4 regions of the Rhizobium sp. HT1-10 genome follow, and region 1 is predicted to be linked to each of the others. Evidence: riboswitches for the same ligand, from Rfam matches in the RefSeq annotation. Region 1 holds a riboswitch; each other region holds the start of a gene.

Region 1 (4,221 bases):
GCTCGATTTCCCCGATCCGTTCGGCCCAAGCAGTCCCAGAACCTTTCCGCGCGACACGTCAAGGCTGATGCCGTCAATGATCAGTGTATTGCCGGCGGAAAACGATACCTGATCGACCGCAATGCTCATGAGTTCCTCCGAACGCGATAGAGGATGATCGCAAAGGCCGGGGCGCCGAAAAGCGCTGTGACCACGCCGATCGGCAAGATCTGTTGCGGAATGATGATGCGCGAGACGATGTCGGCCGCGACCATGAAGATCGCGCCTCCCAGCGCCGTTGCCGGCAGCAGGCGCCCGTGCGACGGCCCGACGAGAAAGCGGGCAGCATGGGGAATGACAAGCCCGACGAAGCCGATGGAGCCGACCATGCTGACCACGCTTGCGGTCATCAAGGCGGTGGTGCCGAGCAGGACGATCTGCACGCGCCGGACGGCAATGCCGAGCGAAGTCGCCGCGTCGACACCGAACACGAAGGCGTCCAGCGCCCGGACGTGACAAAGACAGATGACGAAGCCCGCCAGCGTCACCGGTACCGAGAGATAGACGTCCGGCCAGCGCACGCCGCTGAACGAACCGAGCAGCCAGAAGAGCACGCCCCGGGCCTGTTCGGCATTGGCCGATGTGGTGACGATGTAGGAAGTCAGGGCATTGAATAGCTGCGATGCGGCAACGCCACAGAGAATGATGCGGTCGCCTGAGCCGCCGGCACTGACTGCAAGAATGCCGACCAGCCCGAAAGCGACGACCGCCCCGATGAAGGCGCCGCTGGAAAGGCCGAGCACGCCGTAGCCGACGCCGAGGATCGTGATGCAGACCGCGCCCGTCGAGGCGCCGGCCGAGATGCCGAGCACATAGGGTTCGGCCAGCGGATTGCGCAAAAGCGCTTGCAGGATCGTGCCGCAGAGCGCCAGGGACGCGCCGGCGCTGGCCGCCACCAGCGCCCGGCTGAGACGATAGTCCCAGACGATGCCCTGGTGGATGCGGCTGATGTCGAAGGCCGTGCCGAAGAGGCGGTTCGACACCGCCTCCGCCGTCGTCAGCAGCGGGATCGATATTTCGCCGATCGACACCGCCAGGCTGATCGCCAGGCCGAGCAGCAGGATCGCGGTTGTGGCGAGCACGGAGAGGGCCCACCACCGACCATATCTCTCGCCTGCCGCCGCGTTCACTGGGTTGGGCCGAAGGACTTGATCCCCTTGGCGAGGACCTCGATGCCGTCGATCGTCCGGATCGTCGGGTTCATCGACTGGGCGTCCATCAGGACGAAGCGCTTGTTCTTGACGGCATCCATCTGGCTTGTGACCGGGTCGCTCTCAAGGAAGTCGAGCTTTACCTTCGGATCGTCGGCGGCATAGCGGCGGCGGTCCATTGTCGCGATGACGATAACGGCCGGATTGGCCTCAGCGATCGTCTCCCAACCGACAAGCGGCCATTCTTCTTCCGTCGTGACGACGTTTCGGGCATCCAGCGTCTTCATGATGTAGGCCGGCGCGCTGTTCTTGCCGGCGATGAAGGCGTCGCCGCGAACGTCCTTGCTGGAGTACCAGAAGACGACGGGCAGGTTCCGGGCCGATGGACCTTCTATGGAAGCGACGGCGGTCGCTTCACGCTTGCGAAGGTCGGCGATCAAGGCATCGCCGCGCTCTTTGATATCGAAAATGTCAGAGAGTTGGCTGATTTCCTGGTAGATCAGGTCCATCGTGAACATCTCCCTGCGAACGCCGTCTCCGCCACCGGCATTGACCTTGGCGACGCAATCGGCCGGCGAGATGTAGCTGTTGATGCCGAGATCGGAGAACTGCTCCCGCCGGCCGACGGATCCCTGCGGGCCGACATGCCATTCAAATTCCGCCGCGACGAGATCGGGCTGTTGACCGACAACCGACTCGAAGCTCGGATCGTTGTCGGCGAGGCGTTTGATATGGCTGTTTGCCTCCGCATATTGCGGCAGCACCGGGCCGACCCAGACCGCCGTGCCGGCAATCTTGTCGGCAAGACCGAGCGAGAGGAGGATTTCCGTCATGCCCTGGCCGATCGACACGATCCGCGACGGAGCCTTGGTGAAGGTGACCTGCTGGCCACAATTGTTGATAGACAACGGATAGGCCGTTGCGGCATGGCCGGGAGCGGCGGCGACAAGGAAGCCGCAGGCAAGCGTGATGCTGGTCAGAAAATGGCGCATGATCATGTCTCGATTTGGGGGAATGGCGAGCGTCACCGCGCCGCTGGTGGCGACGTGGAAACTAGGTCACGCCGGGACTAACGACGGAAAATCCAATCGAGACGGATGCGTGCCAAGGCATGGCGAAGGGTAAGATGGGTCATATCTGTTCCTTTCCGGGCATCCCCGCCCGGGTGATTGGATGGTGCTTGACGGCAGGTCTCCTGACTTGCGGATGTCTGCTTCCCATCTGCCTTCCCGCGAAACCTTCGCAGTGGCATGGCCCTTGAGCCCGAGGATGAGCGGCAATCCGCTTACAGTTGCGGGGGCAGTCACGGTCTTGGTCCCTTTTGGGTTGCCCGCACCGTGTTCCCTATTAATCCCCTTGGAGTCATCCTAAGGGAACCGTCATTGTCATCTATGACAGCCCTGCGATCCGGGTCAAGGCCGTGCGTTGCGGACGCGCCGCTGAAACTAGGGTTGCATGCGCTCACGGCGGTGCAGCGGTGCCTTTCCAAAGGAGGTGCGCAAGTTTGCATAAAGGGTGAATCCGTCTTTCCGTATCATCGATATAAAATGTTATAACGTTACAAACGTATTTCAGGTTGCCTGTCAAGTCGCTCGGTGAGGAATGCGGCTTTGGCTGCATAGCCGTTGAAAGCCGCGTGCGAAAGATCGCTAAAATCACTTCGGGCGGTTGACTTCCAAGCGGCATACAAAATACAGGAGTGAAATACTCCACTTATTTGTCCCGATCGTTGGATGATATTCGAGGGCGCTTCCATGCATCATCACGCCACACGCTTTTGCCTGATCGCTGCCACCTTCACGAACTTAAGCCGCCGGTCGGACGTCTTTCCGCGCGCAACGCGATAGGCCACGCCGGCTAAGCTTCTTGCGGCTGCGACAACAAGACGGGAATGCAGACTTTGCCTTTTTCATTTTTCAGCCGACGCGACATTCTCTGCGGTATGACCGCAACCGCGGCCCTTGCGGCCCTGAAAATGCCCGCCATCGCTGCGGATGAGCCCCTGCGGTTTGAGTGTGACTATGGCGTGGCCGTCCTGCCGAAACCTGCGCAGCGCGTCGTCTCGCTCGGCTACACCACGCAGGATACATTGCTCGCCCTCGAGGTCGTTCCCCTTGCCATTCGCGATTGGTACGGCGATCAGCCGTCGGGCGTCTGGCCGTGGGCGCAACCCTATCTGAAAGACGCCCATCCGCGGCTCATCAAAGGCGCTGTCAGCCTCGAGCTCATCGCCACCCTCAAGCCGGACCTCATCGTCGCCATCAGTTCCGGGATTACGGAAGCGGAATATGCCGGACTGTCGCGCATTGCGCCGGTGCTGATGCAGCCGAAGGGCGTTTCCACCTATGGCCTGCCCTGGGATGAAATGACATTGCTGATCGGGCGCGCCGTCGGCAAGGATCGGCTTGCCGCCGAACTGATCGCCAGGACGCGCCAGACGATTGCCACTGTCCGCCAGCGACATCCCGATTGGGCCGGACGTACGGCCACCGCCGCCTACCACGAGGGCGGCGAGACCGGCCTGTTCGCGCCTTCCGACACCCGCGGCCATTTTCTGGCGGAACTGGGATTCCAGCTGCCCCCCGCAGCGATGGGTCTTATCGGCCCAGGCGGGTTCTATCAGAAGCTCTCGCCCGAGGACCTTGCCGTCCTCGAAGCGGATCTGCTTCTTTGGGTATCGGCGTCCGAGGATGCCGGCGATCTGCGCAAGCTCCCCATGCGGCTGCTGTTGAAGTCCCACACGGAGGGACGCGAAGTCTTTGCGGGCGCAACTGTTGCTGCGGCGATCTCTTTTGGCAGCGTTTTGTCATTGCCCTTCGCGGTAACCTCGCTCGAGGCGGATATCGCGGCTGCGCTGGATGGCGACCCGAAGACCCCGGTGCCAGGCGCCGTGCGGGCGGGGATCGCACCGTGATGCCGGCCGCTGCTCAGCTGGCGCCGAGATGGCCTGCCTCAAGCCGACGGTGGGCGATGGCCGCTCTGGGCATCCTGATTTTGGTCCTGCTCTGCCTGCTCAGCCTCAGCCTCGGCG
Region 2 (4,221 bases), on a different contig from region 1:
CCGAACCTGCCGGCAATCTATCGGAACACACTGTAGAAGAGCCGGCAAATAACCGCCCCGCCGCAGCCGCCTAAATAAGCTGACGTGCGAAATCTCCAAGCAAAATAATTTTTGGTAAAGGAGTCGAAAGTTCAATTCCTTTGAAGACCTAAAAGTTTACGAACCGTAGCCGTCGCTCGATGTGTCAACTCTCTGCAGCGGTCCGGTTTGGGCCAGCAAATACCGAAGCTGTGAACCGAAGCTATCCGTTCATGCCAACGGAGAGGCAGCCGTTTCCAAGAGCGAGTGGCGAAATCGGTTATTCTCGCGCGCTCGCAAACCTCGCAATTCGTGAAACAAATTCACGATCTAGGCCCGCGAAGCCGTGATGAGAGTCGTATTTACAGGGGTTCTTTCCCGCGGTGCCACCATCCAACCAACTAGCCTCCACACGCCTGCCTGCCCATTTCAAGAATGGAGCGACACCTAACGGACTCGTGAAACGGCAAGCATCATTCCGATGATAGATTACCAATGTTGGCGGCAACAATGATGTCGAGTTTAGGATACTCGAAACGGACTTTCCTGGCCCTGATATGGGCGTTAGAAAACCGGACGCGAGTATAAGCCTATCAGGACGAGCTCCCATTGCTATCCCTTCTGCCGCTCGCGGCGTTCCTGCACTGGTCGCGACGACGGTCACAGGCCGCCCTTTTTCGGCCATGAACCCGACAGCTTCGGCAAGGTTCGTTCCTTTGTCTATCAGAAGCACATTGAGGCCCTCACTGGCGAAGGCATCGCGGTTGCGGATCAACACGTTATCGGCATTTCTGGTGAAACTTGCGTCCTTTGACACATCGAGAATGCCATCGCCTCCAACAACAATCACAAGACTCCCCTTGGGATTTGGCACAGGGATCAAGATGTTCCATGTTTGGCCGATCGCGACTGCGGTGCCGTTTTTAACATAATGACTGGAGCGCGCGTGAGAAGGCGCCGCTTGAACAGAGAGAAATAGCCCCAAAAAGATCGCGATAATTGATGTCCAAAGCATTTTTAGAAATTCCTGAGCCCTGCATTTGCTCGATCTAGCGTTAAGCTTTAAATGCTCGTCAAAATCCCAACTGTGAGCGCAAATGGTACTCAATTCTGTCACCAATATCAGGCGCTGCGGGTCGCGCTGACGTCGTATCGCCCATGCAATCTGAGATCAACATCGATTTTCGTAAAGGTGGATCTTGCCTGGCATTTACAGCAATCCGGAAAGTTTCTGTTTGGACGTGTTTACAGTCAAAGAGCCCGACTTGCTAACCAGCCATTCGCCCTCCCGCCCGGTCTTGCTAACTTTGTCGCGAATACGCGAGAGGCGTTCTCTATCCGTCTAAGTCCATCGGCACCTTCGAACAGTACCGAGTCTTCTAGACTGCGAAGATCTAGGCATTCAGCTATACAAAGCGTCTGGAGCTGACATGTCGTCACGCGCTCGGTGCCATCCCACATAAGGATCAGCAAGACTTGCTTTAGGACGTGCTGGATCATCATTTAACTCATCTGGGCCGCTGTTTTAAAGGGTTTTCGGTCTGTATCGGAGCGGGACGCCTCCCATCTTATGACCAATCCCAGAGGGGCGGAAACGCTCCCACGGCCTGAACGCATGCACGCTCTATGTTATGAGGCGAGCAATCCACAAACCGGCCGCGGCTAATGCCCCAGCCCAGATCACGGCCACAAAAGTCATAATGGTGATGCTGAGGATGAGCTTCATCTGGCAACCTTGTCGGTGGAGCAATATTCCAGCACGAACGCTTTGTACGCGATAGCGCACGCTCTGAATTCGTGAAACCGCCTTTACTGGATGGCAGCAGAAATGCCAAGTCATCAAGCTCGACCGAATTTCGGCCGGCAGCACGCTGCACTGATTGACGTGGCCACCTCGTATTCGTAATAGTCTCCGCGATGGTTCCCGTATGGGATCAAAAGGGAACACGGTGCGGATTACCCATCAGGGGCCAAAACCGGGACTGTCCCCGCAACTGTAAGCGACGAGCTTCATCCAAGATGCCACTGGTCCACATGGGGACTGGGAAGGCGGATTCGGCAACGACCCGCAAGTCAGGAGACCTGCCATCATCGGACGTCATTGGCATAAGCGTGGGGCGGGGTGTCTCGACGCGGCGGATTTCCGTCACCTTTGCCATGACAGCAGACGTCACACAAAGGACTTCCCATGTTTACCAATATCACCAGACTTTTCGACGAAAGCACGCCTGATCTCAAGGCACGTCTCGTGACGATCTATACGGTTCTTGCCGTTCTAAATTTTGGAGCCTGGCTATGGGCGCTTGTCGCCTTCTGGGACGAGCCTGCGCTACTCGGCGTGGCACTCGTAATCTACGGGCTCGGCCTTCGCCATGCCGTTGATGCCGACCATATAGCCGCCATTGACAATGTCACCCGAAAGCTCATGCAAATGAAACAGCGGCCGGTTTCCGTCGGCTTCTTTTTCGCAATCGGGCATTCGACGGTGGTCGTACTGGTTGCTGGAGCTGTGGTGGCGGCATCCTCGCTGCTTGGTGGGTTCCAGAGCCTCGAGGGTATTGGCGGCACGATCAGCACGAGCATTTCGGCATTGTTTTTGCTGATCATCGCTACGATGAACATCGTGATCTTCGTGTCGATCTATCAGAGCTACCGCCGCGTGCGGGCAGGGGGCACCTATGTCGAGGAAGATCTTGACCTTCTCCTTAACAATCGAGGCTTTCTCGCGCGCATATTGCGCCCGATGTTCAAGCTGGTCACCAAGAGTTGGCATATGTTTCCACTTGGTTTTTTATTCGGCCTTGGCTTCGATACGGCGACCGAGGTCGCTATGTTCGGCGTGTCAGCGACACAAGTGGCCAAGGGCGTTTCGGTCGAGGCGATCATGGTCTTCCCGGTGCTGTTTGCTGCCGGCATGTCGTTGATCGACACCACTGACGGCGTCATGATGCTCGGCGCCTATGATTGGGCCTTCGTCAAGCCGATGCGGAAACTTTACTACAACATGACGATCACACTGGTTTCGATCATCGTAGCCGTGCTCATCGGCGGCATCGAGGCCCTGGGATTGATCAGTGACAAGCTGGGGTTGGAAGGTGGCCTCTGGGACATCGTCGCCGGATTGAACGATAACTTCAACAATCTCGGGTTCGTGATCATCGGCGTCTTCCTTCTCGCCTGGATACTCTCGTTCGTGATCTACAAAGCCAAAGGCCTGGACGACGTCGAAATCAAAAGTCCCGTCTGACGCTGCTGCAAAGGTTTCAAGGGGCCATTGCGACGGCCCCTTGTCTCTATGCAGGCCCGAACCCGCAGGTCATCATCGCTCGACCTCACGCCACCTGGCGGCTCCAGCTGGCAAAGGGGTCGGGAAGATCACGCCAACGGTCTGGGGCAAATTCCTTCTCCTTCACGAGACATTCGTCAAGCTCGGCCGTAATCTTAGATTCCTCCATCGGATCGCAACCGATAAACACCAACTCCTGACGTCGATCGCCCCAAACGGGATCGAGGAACGACGAGATTATTTCACAGGATTGACGGTCCTTCGGCCATTGCTCGTTGGGCACGGCTGCCCACCAGAGGCCCATCTTACCGGTACGCACCATTGCGCCTGCCTGGCTCAACTCGCCAACCCAATGGGGTCGCGTTGCAAGCCAGAAAAAACCCTTTGCGCGCACGACGCCGCCCCAGGGCTTATTCAGAAATGCCTGAAATTTTGCGGGCTCGAAGGGCCGTTTGGCCCGGTAGACGAAGGAGCGGATGCCATATTCCTCGGTTTCGGGGATATGGTCCTTGAAACCATGCAACTCCTTGTACCAGAGCGGGTGCTGTTCGGCCTTCGTCAGATCGAAGCGACCGATTCCCATGATTTCGCTAAGTTCCACACGGCCGAAATCGGTTTCGATCAACCTTGCGTCCGGGTTAAGGCCGACGATGATTTTACGCGCAGCATCGAGCCGATCGGCTGACGCTGTCCCAACCTTGTTAAGGATGACCACATCGGCAAATTCGATCTGCTCGACAAGAAGATCGACCAGCGTTCGATTATCGTCTTCCCCAGCCGTCTGGCCGCGATCGGCAAGGAAGTCCGAAGAACCGTAATCGGCAAGTAGGTTCGCCGCATCGACAACAGTTACCATTGTGTCGAGCACGGAAACGTCCGCGAGGCTCTGGCCATCTTCACCCCGGAAATCGAACGTC
Region 3 (4,221 bases), on a different contig from region 1:
TGAGCGCAGTCCAGGCCACCAGGAAGGTCAGGAAGGAAATGATGAAAGACCACGAGCCGCCGATGCGGGCAATGCTGTCGGCGACGCGCTCGCCGAGCGAGGCATTGGCCGAGAATGCAGCGTTGACGTCGGTCGAGATGACCTTTCGTTCATGGGCCCGCTTCAGCACACGCTTCTCGATGGCACCAAGATCCTCGGGGGGCTTGTCGAAATGGGACTGGATCAAATGCGGAAAATTGGGCATGCGTCGCTCCGGTTCTGTCTGGCTCCACTATTCGGTTGAAGCAGGCAATTGCAACGGCAAAACAGCGCAGCCGGCAGCGTCTCACGCATTCGCGCTCCGGCCTGCGGTTGCCGTCAGGTGGCGGCCCCGTTAAAACAAGCCTGCCGCCGGCAATTGAGGGCGGCAGGAATTGGAAAGCGGGTGAGGCATGCGCAGTTCGATCGAGATATTCAACATTGCCACGAAACAGTCACGGGTGGTCTGGCAAACGGATCGCCTCGTCGAGGCGCCCAATTTCTCTCCGGACGGGCGCTACCTGCTGGTGAATGACGAGGGGCTGCTTTACCGCCTGTCGCTCGACGGCAAGGCCGATGTCGAACAGGTGGAAACGGATTTTGCCACGCGCTGCAACAACGACCACGGCATATCGCCGGATGGTTCGATGATTGCGCTCTGCGACAAGGTCCAGTTCGGAAAATCCTGCATCTATCTCGTACCGGCGGAAGGCGGCACACCGCGTCGGGTCACGGCCAATCTGCCCTCCTACTGGCATGGTTGGTCGCCGGACGGACGGCGGCTCAGCTATTGCGGCATTCGCGGCGATCTCTTCGATATCTACACGATATCGGTTGACGGCGGCGAGGAGACGCGGCTCACCCATGGCGAAGGCCGCAACGACGGCCCGGACTGGTCCGCCGATGGCCAGTGGATCTATTTCAATTCGAGCCGCAGCGGCCGTATGCAGATCTGGCGCGTCCGGCCTGACGGCACCGATCTTCAGCAATTGACCGATGACGAATTCGGCAACTGGTTTCCGCATCCTTCGCCATCAGGCGACAAGGTCGTCCTGCTGTCCTACGACGGCGACGTCTTCGATCACCCCCGCGATCTGCCTGTGCGGCTGCGGCTGATGGATATGGATGGCGGCAACATCACCACGCTGTTCGAACTGTTCGGCGGTCAGGGGACGATCAACGTGCCCAGCTGGGCGCCTGATGGCGATGAATTTGCCTATGTCCGCTACGAAGCCGAGGTCTGAGTTCATCCCGATCGGCTTGCCTTCGTTCGGTAGATCACGCATATCACTGCCATCAGGTGCCCGCGAGAGCGGGAGAATCGGGAAGCCGGCGAAAACCCGGCGCGTGCCCAACGCTGTATGGCGGATGGCGATGCATGGGGGCGGTTGCCCCCAGATCGATGTCACTGGTCGCCAGACCGGGAAGGCAGCATCGACCAGACGACGCCGAGCCAGAAGACCGGCCTGATGCGATAGACTTGCCCGCGCGGACGGCGGGCGGTTGGCATTGTTGGGGAGAAAACGATGCAATCCGAAGCGAAGGACGATCTCGTCCGGGAGCAAGCCTTTTCCGTTGCCGAGCGCAACGTCATATACCACGCCATCGAAACCCGGCGCGACGTGCGCGACCAGTTCCTGCCGGACCCCTTGCCTGACGATCTGATCGCGCGTCTCCTCGGTGCCGCCCATCATGCGCCTTCGGTCGGCTTCATGCAGCCCTGGAATTTCATCCTGGTGCGCGACGCTACCCTTCGGCAACGCGCCTTCGAAGCCTTCGAGCGCGCCAATGAAGAGGCGGCACTGCAGTTCGACGGCGCCCGCCAGGACAGCTACAGGGCGCTGAAGCTCGAAGGCATCCGCAAGGCGCCGCTCAGCATCTGCATCACCTGCGATCCGGATCGGGCCGGACCGGTCGTGCTCGGTCGGACGCATAACCCGAGGATGGACGCCTATTCGACCGTCTGCGCCGTGCAGAATCTCTGGCTAGCGGCGCGGGCTGAGGGCGTCGGTGTCGGCTGGGTCAGCATCTTCCACGATGCCGACCTCCGCGCCTTGCTTGGTATCCCAGAGCGCATCGAGATCATCGCCTGGCTTTGTCTGGGCTTCGTCGACCAACTCTACGGGGAACCGGAACTCGCCGTCAGAGGCTGGCGCCAGCGCCTGCCGCTTCAGGATTTGATTTTCCAGGATGGCTGGGGTCAGCAGCGGCGCTGACGGTCGCTACTGTTCCGGCTGCAGCCTTGGGCCGGCGGGGCGGTCCAGGTCGAGCTTGTGCTGATCCGACGACAGAAAGGCCGGACCGACCTGTCGCGCCTTGTCTGTTGCCGGGTCATAGGGGCGATCGACCGGCGGAGCGTCGCTTTTGGAAGGGGCGGGTGCGGCGGCCGGAGGCGTTGCTTTCGGGCCGATGGTGGTGATCGAGCCGGCGGCAGGGGCCTCTGATCGGCCGCTCATGGCGTTCTGGCGCCGCATTTCCTCATAGTAAGCCGGCAAATTGCATGTGCAGCTGGTCTTCTCGTTCGGCGGCCTTTTGCGATAGGCGAAGGCATAGGGCATGGCGCTGTAGGGCGCTCCGGAGGAGGCCGAGATCATCGCCGACGTCTCCTGGTTCGGCAGCTGGTGGAAGAACAGCTCGGTCTTGACGCCCGGGCACATCTTGGCGCAGGTCTCGCCGTCCCGCGGGAAGTCGCTCGCTGTCGCATTGGGTGTCATCGGAAAGAAACCACCGTCGCAGGTGCGCACACAAACGGTACGCACATTGCTGCCGGCATAGGATTGACCGACGGCGTAGCTCTGGCCCGGTGATAGCGGCGGCTCGGCGCCGGTCGAGGGGCCGCCGCTGCGGTCGAGTGTGGTAACGCCGGATGAACCTGGGCCGGGCGCTGCATCCAGCGGCGGCGGTCGGTTGCTGATGATGGTGTCGCCTTGGCTGCTGTCGGGTTCGTCACAGCCATTGGCGGTGAGGGCGCTGGCGAGCCGTTGGCGCTCGCCGTCGCTTGAATTTCCGCCCTTTTGCAACTGGTCGCGCTTGGCAATGAGGTCGTCGAGATTCTGCTGCATCCGCCGCAGCGTATCCTCGATCCGCCCGCAGGTGCCGTCATCGTCGCCGTTGATGATGACCATGCTGCCGGAGGAGCACTCGTTGTCCTCCAGGTCGTTTTCGACCTTGCGGATCTCGGAACTCTGTTCGGCAACGGCGCTGCGATATTGCCGAAGCTGCGTGCCGGTGCCGATTGTCTCGGTGAGATCGGCCATCCGGCCGCGCAGGTCGTCGCAGATTTCGTTCGTCTGGGCAGCCAGCGGCGCCGTCATCGAAAGCCACGTGCCGATCGCGAAGAATGAATGTTTCCAGCCCACCGTGACGCCTCTGGCCTGCCCTGCTTGAATGCGCCGCGACGCTCGGGAAGCGTGCGGCGAGTCACCCTATAGCACAAGCCAGCCATTTGACGCCGCGCGACTTGCGCCAGCCCTGCGACCCAGCGACTGGCGCGATTGGTCATGCGGCGCGGGCAAGCGCCACCGTCGTCTCCGGCGGCAGCACGGTTCCGTCGATCTCGGCCACGGCCTTCATCCGCTGCAAGAGCCCCTGGTTGACCTCCCAGGAGACGGCGACGGCATGAACCGAACCGATCTTCTGCGGCTCGCCGATGCGTTCCCCGGGGCAACCCATCCGGCGAAACATGCGCTCCAGGAAGACGTCGGTGACGGTGACGATATGGGTCAGTCCGGACGACAGGCCGAGTTCGCCGACGCCGCACATCAATTCGGCGGCCGCCACCGTCACCTGGTTGGAGGCCCGGTCCTGCGAGATCTCCGGGTCGATACAGAAGCGGCTGGATTCCCAGACGGTGGCGCTGCGGATTTGCGGTCGGTGACCGAGCAGGATCGGAAAGGTGTCGTCCAGCATGTTCGGCCCGAGCGTCGGCAGCAGCCGCAGTGCGCCGCGTAGTTTTCCCGTCTCATCCGAATAAGACATCACATAGATCGGGTTGGACAGGTCGTACTGGTCGATTTCCCAGTTGCCGTCGACTAGGACCTCCCATTTGAGCAGATCGTGGAAGACGCGCTTGCGCAGCCGGAACATCTCGTCCATCGCGCCGAAATGGTGGTGGCGGGTAGTGCCGCTGTAAAGTCTGATCATCTCGGTCTCCCTCGGTTGATGACCGGTGGAGACTGGCAAAGGCAGCTGCTGCACTATACT
Region 4 (4,221 bases), on a different contig from region 1:
ATCGTGGGCGCTGCGGATGCTCTCGCCGCGCAGGTGAAAGCGCCAGGTGGCAAAGGAGTAGCCGAAGGTGGTGCGCACCACCAGCGACGAGGTTATGACGGCGGCAAGCACCAGCGCGGTGATTGGAAAGTCACCTGTTATCTCCAAAGCCAGAAACGTCATCGTCAGCGGGCCGCCGATGACGGCGACGGCGAGCGAACTCATGCCGACCACGGCATAGATAATTGGCGTCAGGGTCGCGTGGTCGAAATAGGGTGCGGAATAGGCGAAGATCTTGCCGAGTAGTGCGCCCATGAACAGCGAGGCGAAGAACAGGCCGCCGCGGAAGCCGGAACCGATCGAAACCGCCGATGCCAGCGCTTTCAGCAGCAATATGCCCATGAGGGCAGGTATTGCGACATCGCGGCCGAGATTGAGATGCAGCGCTCCATGACCGGCCGACAGAACCTGGGGCGAGACCAGCGCCAGCAGTCCGATCACGATGCCGCCGAGGGCCGGACGGACGTATTGCGGGATGGCACTCTTGCGCGCCAGCTCCTCGATGAAGGAGACGCCCTGCATGAGAATGATACCGCAGCCGGCGCAAACGGCACCGAGCAGCAGGGCCGGAATGTAGTCGGCCGGCACGACGCTGCCGAAATCGCCGATGTCGATCATCACGTCGTTGCCGGCCAGAAGCCGGGCGACCAGGGTCGCGACAAGGGCCGAGACGACGACCGGCGTCAGGGTGACGATGGTGTAGCTGCCGATGATCAGCTCAAAGGCGTAGAAGGCGCCGGTCAGCGGCGCGCTGAAGGCGGCGGCAATGGCTCCGGCCGCGCCGCAGCCGACCAGCGTGCGAAGGTCGCCGCGGCGCAGCTGCAGTTTCAACCCGAGCTTCGAGGCTATGCCCGCCGCGATCTGCGTATAGCCGGCTTCGAGCCCCACCGACGCGCCAAAGCCGTTGGAAATAAGGTTCTGGATCGACACCAGGATACTGTCGGTCAGCGACAGCCGGCCGCCATGCAGGGCATTGGCTTCGATCGGGTCGATCATCGGCTTCTTGCGGGTCTTCGACAGAATGAACAGCATGAGCCCGAGCAGCACGCCGCCGGCAATCGGGGCCAGCAACAGCAGCAGCTTGTTGTCGATGACCGCGCTGCTCAGCCGGCCATCGTCGCCCACACCGTAGATCAGCATGTGCATCTGGCGGGAGATCAGGCTCATTGCGGTGACGGCCAGACCCGAGGTGATGCCGACGAAGGCTCCGGCAATCACCAGGCCGACTTCGCTCTGTCGCAGGATCGCTCGCATCCGTCCGGCGTCGAACAGTGTTCTGAGCGTGCCGAAGCGGGGTGAATGAAATCGTTGAAGCATGGCGATACGCATGAAAGAGGACGGGTTGCTGATCTCGGACGTCTTTACACCGGCAATTGCGACGAAAAGACCGACGCCGGGAAGGATTCCTGCGTCGTACGGGCATATATGTGGCAGAAACCAAAATCGTCGATCAGTTGACTTGGATAAGGCGACGTCCTAATCCTTGTCTTTCATAACGGAAGGTTCCTGCGCCGCGACAGCGGTATGGGATCAAAAGGGAATGTGACCGGGCGGACCCATCCAGGGCGCTCTTATCACAGCCGACCCCGCGACTGTAGAACGGTCAGGGTCTTTCGTCCGGTGTTCGGGCGCGACGGGGGATGTCCTGCAATGGTGCGGGCGGCCCTTTCGCCGAAGACAGCGGAAAAGCCACTGGCGTGGCAGCATGATCTACCGGGGTGGGACGCCTCCTTAGCTACGAATCGTCCGCCTTTTCATGTTGATCTGCCGGGAAGGCGAGAAAGATCCGTGGCCTCCGACCGGGACGATGCAAGTCGTTCCGGTCGGAGCGCCGCAACCGTGAGCCAGGAGACCTGCCATCCGTGCCGGGCGAAAAGCCCAACCCGGGGACGTCGTCCCGATGCCAGCACGGAGGTTGTCATGGCTGAACAGTTGTTTTCGCGCGTCCATTCGACGCGTTCCATCGATCCGACCGGCTGCCTGTTCGCAGCCTCGCGCACAACCGCGTGAGGATCGGATAAGCCTGATGACATCCCCATCCCATGGCACCGCCTTCGTGATCGGCGGCGCGCGTTCCGGAAAATCAACCTTTGCCGAATCCCTCGTCACCGGCTCCGGCCTCGATCGTCATTACATCGCCACCGGCCGCGCCTGGGATGCGGAGATGACGGATCGTATCCAGAAGCATCGCGCCGATCGCGGCGAGGGCTGGACGACCCACGAGGAACCGCTCGATCTGGTCGGCACGCTCGAAGCTGTCGACGCGCCCGGCCGCGCCATCCTGGTCGATTGCCTGACGCTCTGGGTCACCAACCTGATGATGGAGGAGCGCGACATGGCTGCCGCCTTCGCGTCCCTCACCCAATTCCTGCCCAGCGCCCGGGCGCGCCTGGTCTTCGTCTCCAACGAGGTCGGCCTCGGCATCGTGCCGGAAAACCGCATGGCGCGCGATTTCCGCGACCACGCCGGCCGTCTCCACCAAATGATCGCAGCCGCTGCCACCGACGTCTATTTCGTCGCCGCCGGGCTGCCGCTGAAAATGAAAGGCTGAACCATGCAACAGAAAATCCCCGCCACGGTCATCACCGGCTTCCTCGGCGCCGGCAAGACCACCATCATCCGCAACCTGCTGCAGAATGCCGGCGGCAAGCGCATCGCGCTCATCATCAACGAGTTCGGCGATCTCGGCGTCGATGGCGACGTGCTCAAGGATTGTGGTGCCGAGAACTGCTCGGCCGACGACATCATCGAGCTCACCAACGGCTGCATCTGCTGCACCGTCGCCGACGATTTCATCCCGACCATGACCCAGCTGCTCGCCCGCTCGCCGCGCCCGGACCACATCGTCATCGAGACCTCGGGGCTGGCATTGCCGCAGCCGCTGGTCGCCGCCTTCAACTGGCCTGACATCCGCACCCAGGTGACCGTCGACGGCGTGATCACCGTCGTCGACAGCGTGGCCGTCGCTGCCGGCCGGTTTGCCGACGACCACGACGCGGTCAACGCGGCGCGGGCCGAGGATGCCTCGCTCGACCACGACAACCCGATCGAGGAGCTGTTCGAGGACCAGCTGACCTGCGCCGACCTGATCGTGCTTAACAAGACCGACCTGCTCGATGCCGCCGGCATTGCCGCCGTCAGGGCGGAAGTCCTGTCGCGGACCGAGCGCAAGCCGGCGATGATCGAGGCGCGCAACGGTGAGGTCTCGGCCACCGTGCTGCTCGGTCTCGGCATCGGCACCGAGGACGATGTCGGCAACCGCCTTTCCCATCACGAGATCGAACATGCCGACGGGACGCCGCATGACCATGACGAGTTCGACAGTTTCATCCTCGACCTCGGACCGATCGCCGAGCCGGTCACCTTCATCGAGCGGCTGAAGGCGGTGATCGGCCGCCACGACGTGTTGCGGCTCAAGGGCTTCGTCGATGTGCCGGGCAAGCCGATGCGTCTGCAATTGCAGGCGGTGGACAGCCGCGTCGACCATTATTTCGACCGCGCCTGGGCGCCGGGCGAGGTGCGGGCCACCCGGCTGGTGGTGATCGGGCTGCACGACATGGACCATGCGGCTGTGCGCGGCGCCATCGAGGCGCTGGTCTGATGGTGCTGCGTCGCGGCTTACCCCCCTCTGTCACCTGCGGTGACATCTCCCCCACAAGGGGGGAGATCGGGAGGCTGCGGCTGATACTTTCTCGTCCAAATGAGCCTATTGCAGGCGGTGGTCTTCGTGTGAGCAGAGAGGCCGCCCCAGCCAATCTCCCCCCTTGTGGGGGAGATGTCACCGGAGGTGACAGAGGGGGGTGCCGCCCCACCCGAAATACCATCCAGGGAGATACCGCATGCATCTCCTCCTAGCCCAGAAAGGCTCGATATCCGACGGCGACGAGGCGATCGATCTCGGCCAGACGCCGGGCGACATCCTTTTTTTGTCGGCGGCCGATACCGAGCTTGCCGCCATCGCTGCCGCCCATGGTCAGCAGCAGGGGCCGCATTCGCTGCGGCTGGCGAGCCTCATCAGCATGAAACATCCGATGTCGGTCGACACCTATGTCGAGCGCACCGCCCGCCACGCCAAGATGATCATCGTCCGGGCGCTCGGCGGCGCCAGCTACTTTCAATATGCGCTGGAAGCGCTGCATGCCGTGGCATCGCGGCAGGGGGCATTGATCGCTGTCATCCCCG

What was found. A riboswitch is a leader RNA that binds a small molecule or an ion and turns the genes downstream of it on or off. The one in region 1 is predicted to bind cobalamin.
Region 2: another riboswitch for cobalamin. It lies ahead of VH564_RS22760 (HoxN/HupN/NixA family nickel/cobalt transporter); the one in region 1 lies ahead of VH564_RS07995 (ABC transporter substrate-binding protein).
Region 3: another riboswitch for cobalamin. It lies ahead of bluB (5,6-dimethylbenzimidazole synthase); the one in region 1 lies ahead of VH564_RS07995 (ABC transporter substrate-binding protein).
Region 4: another riboswitch for cobalamin. It lies ahead of cobU (bifunctional adenosylcobinamide kinase/adenosylcobinamide-phosphate guanylyltransferase); the one in region 1 lies ahead of VH564_RS07995 (ABC transporter substrate-binding protein).

The regions. Positions count from the first base shown of each region.
Region 1 covers NZ_JBCEBQ010000002.1:607,769-611,989, forward strand. The annotation lists gene VH564_RS07985 (ABC transporter ATP-binding protein) at 1-129, opposite strand, end outside; gene VH564_RS07990 (FecCD family ABC transporter permease) at 126-1,169, opposite strand; gene VH564_RS07995 (ABC transporter substrate-binding protein) at 1,166-2,182, opposite strand; cobalamin riboswitch at 2,359-2,586, opposite strand; gene VH564_RS08000 (ABC transporter substrate-binding protein) at 3,091-4,104, shown strand; gene VH564_RS08005 (FecCD family ABC transporter permease) at 4,161-4,221, shown strand, end outside.
Region 2 covers NZ_JBCEBQ010000012.1:44,210-48,430, reverse strand. The annotation lists gene VH564_RS22765 (alpha/beta hydrolase) at 299-1,033, opposite strand; cobalamin riboswitch at 1,920-2,122, shown strand; gene VH564_RS22760 (HoxN/HupN/NixA family nickel/cobalt transporter) at 2,207-3,265, shown strand; gene zigA (zinc metallochaperone GTPase ZigA) at 3,351-4,221, opposite strand, start outside.
Region 3 covers NZ_JBCEBQ010000005.1:148,239-152,459, forward strand. The annotation lists gene VH564_RS15125 (DUF1003 domain-containing protein) at 1-244, opposite strand, end outside; gene VH564_RS15130 (TolB family protein) at 432-1,262, shown strand; cobalamin riboswitch at 1,300-1,502, shown strand; gene bluB (5,6-dimethylbenzimidazole synthase) at 1,545-2,234, shown strand; gene VH564_RS15140 (DUF2865 domain-containing protein) at 2,241-3,377, opposite strand; gene VH564_RS15145 (acyl-homoserine-lactone synthase) at 3,517-4,161, opposite strand.
Region 4 covers NZ_JBCEBQ010000003.1:588,867-593,087, forward strand. The annotation lists gene VH564_RS11400 (chloride channel protein) at 1-1,356, opposite strand, end outside; cobalamin riboswitch at 1,523-1,914, shown strand; gene cobU (bifunctional adenosylcobinamide kinase/adenosylcobinamide-phosphate guanylyltransferase) at 2,066-2,590, shown strand; gene cobW (cobalamin biosynthesis protein CobW) at 2,594-3,640, shown strand; gene cobN (cobaltochelatase subunit CobN) at 3,879-4,221, shown strand, end outside.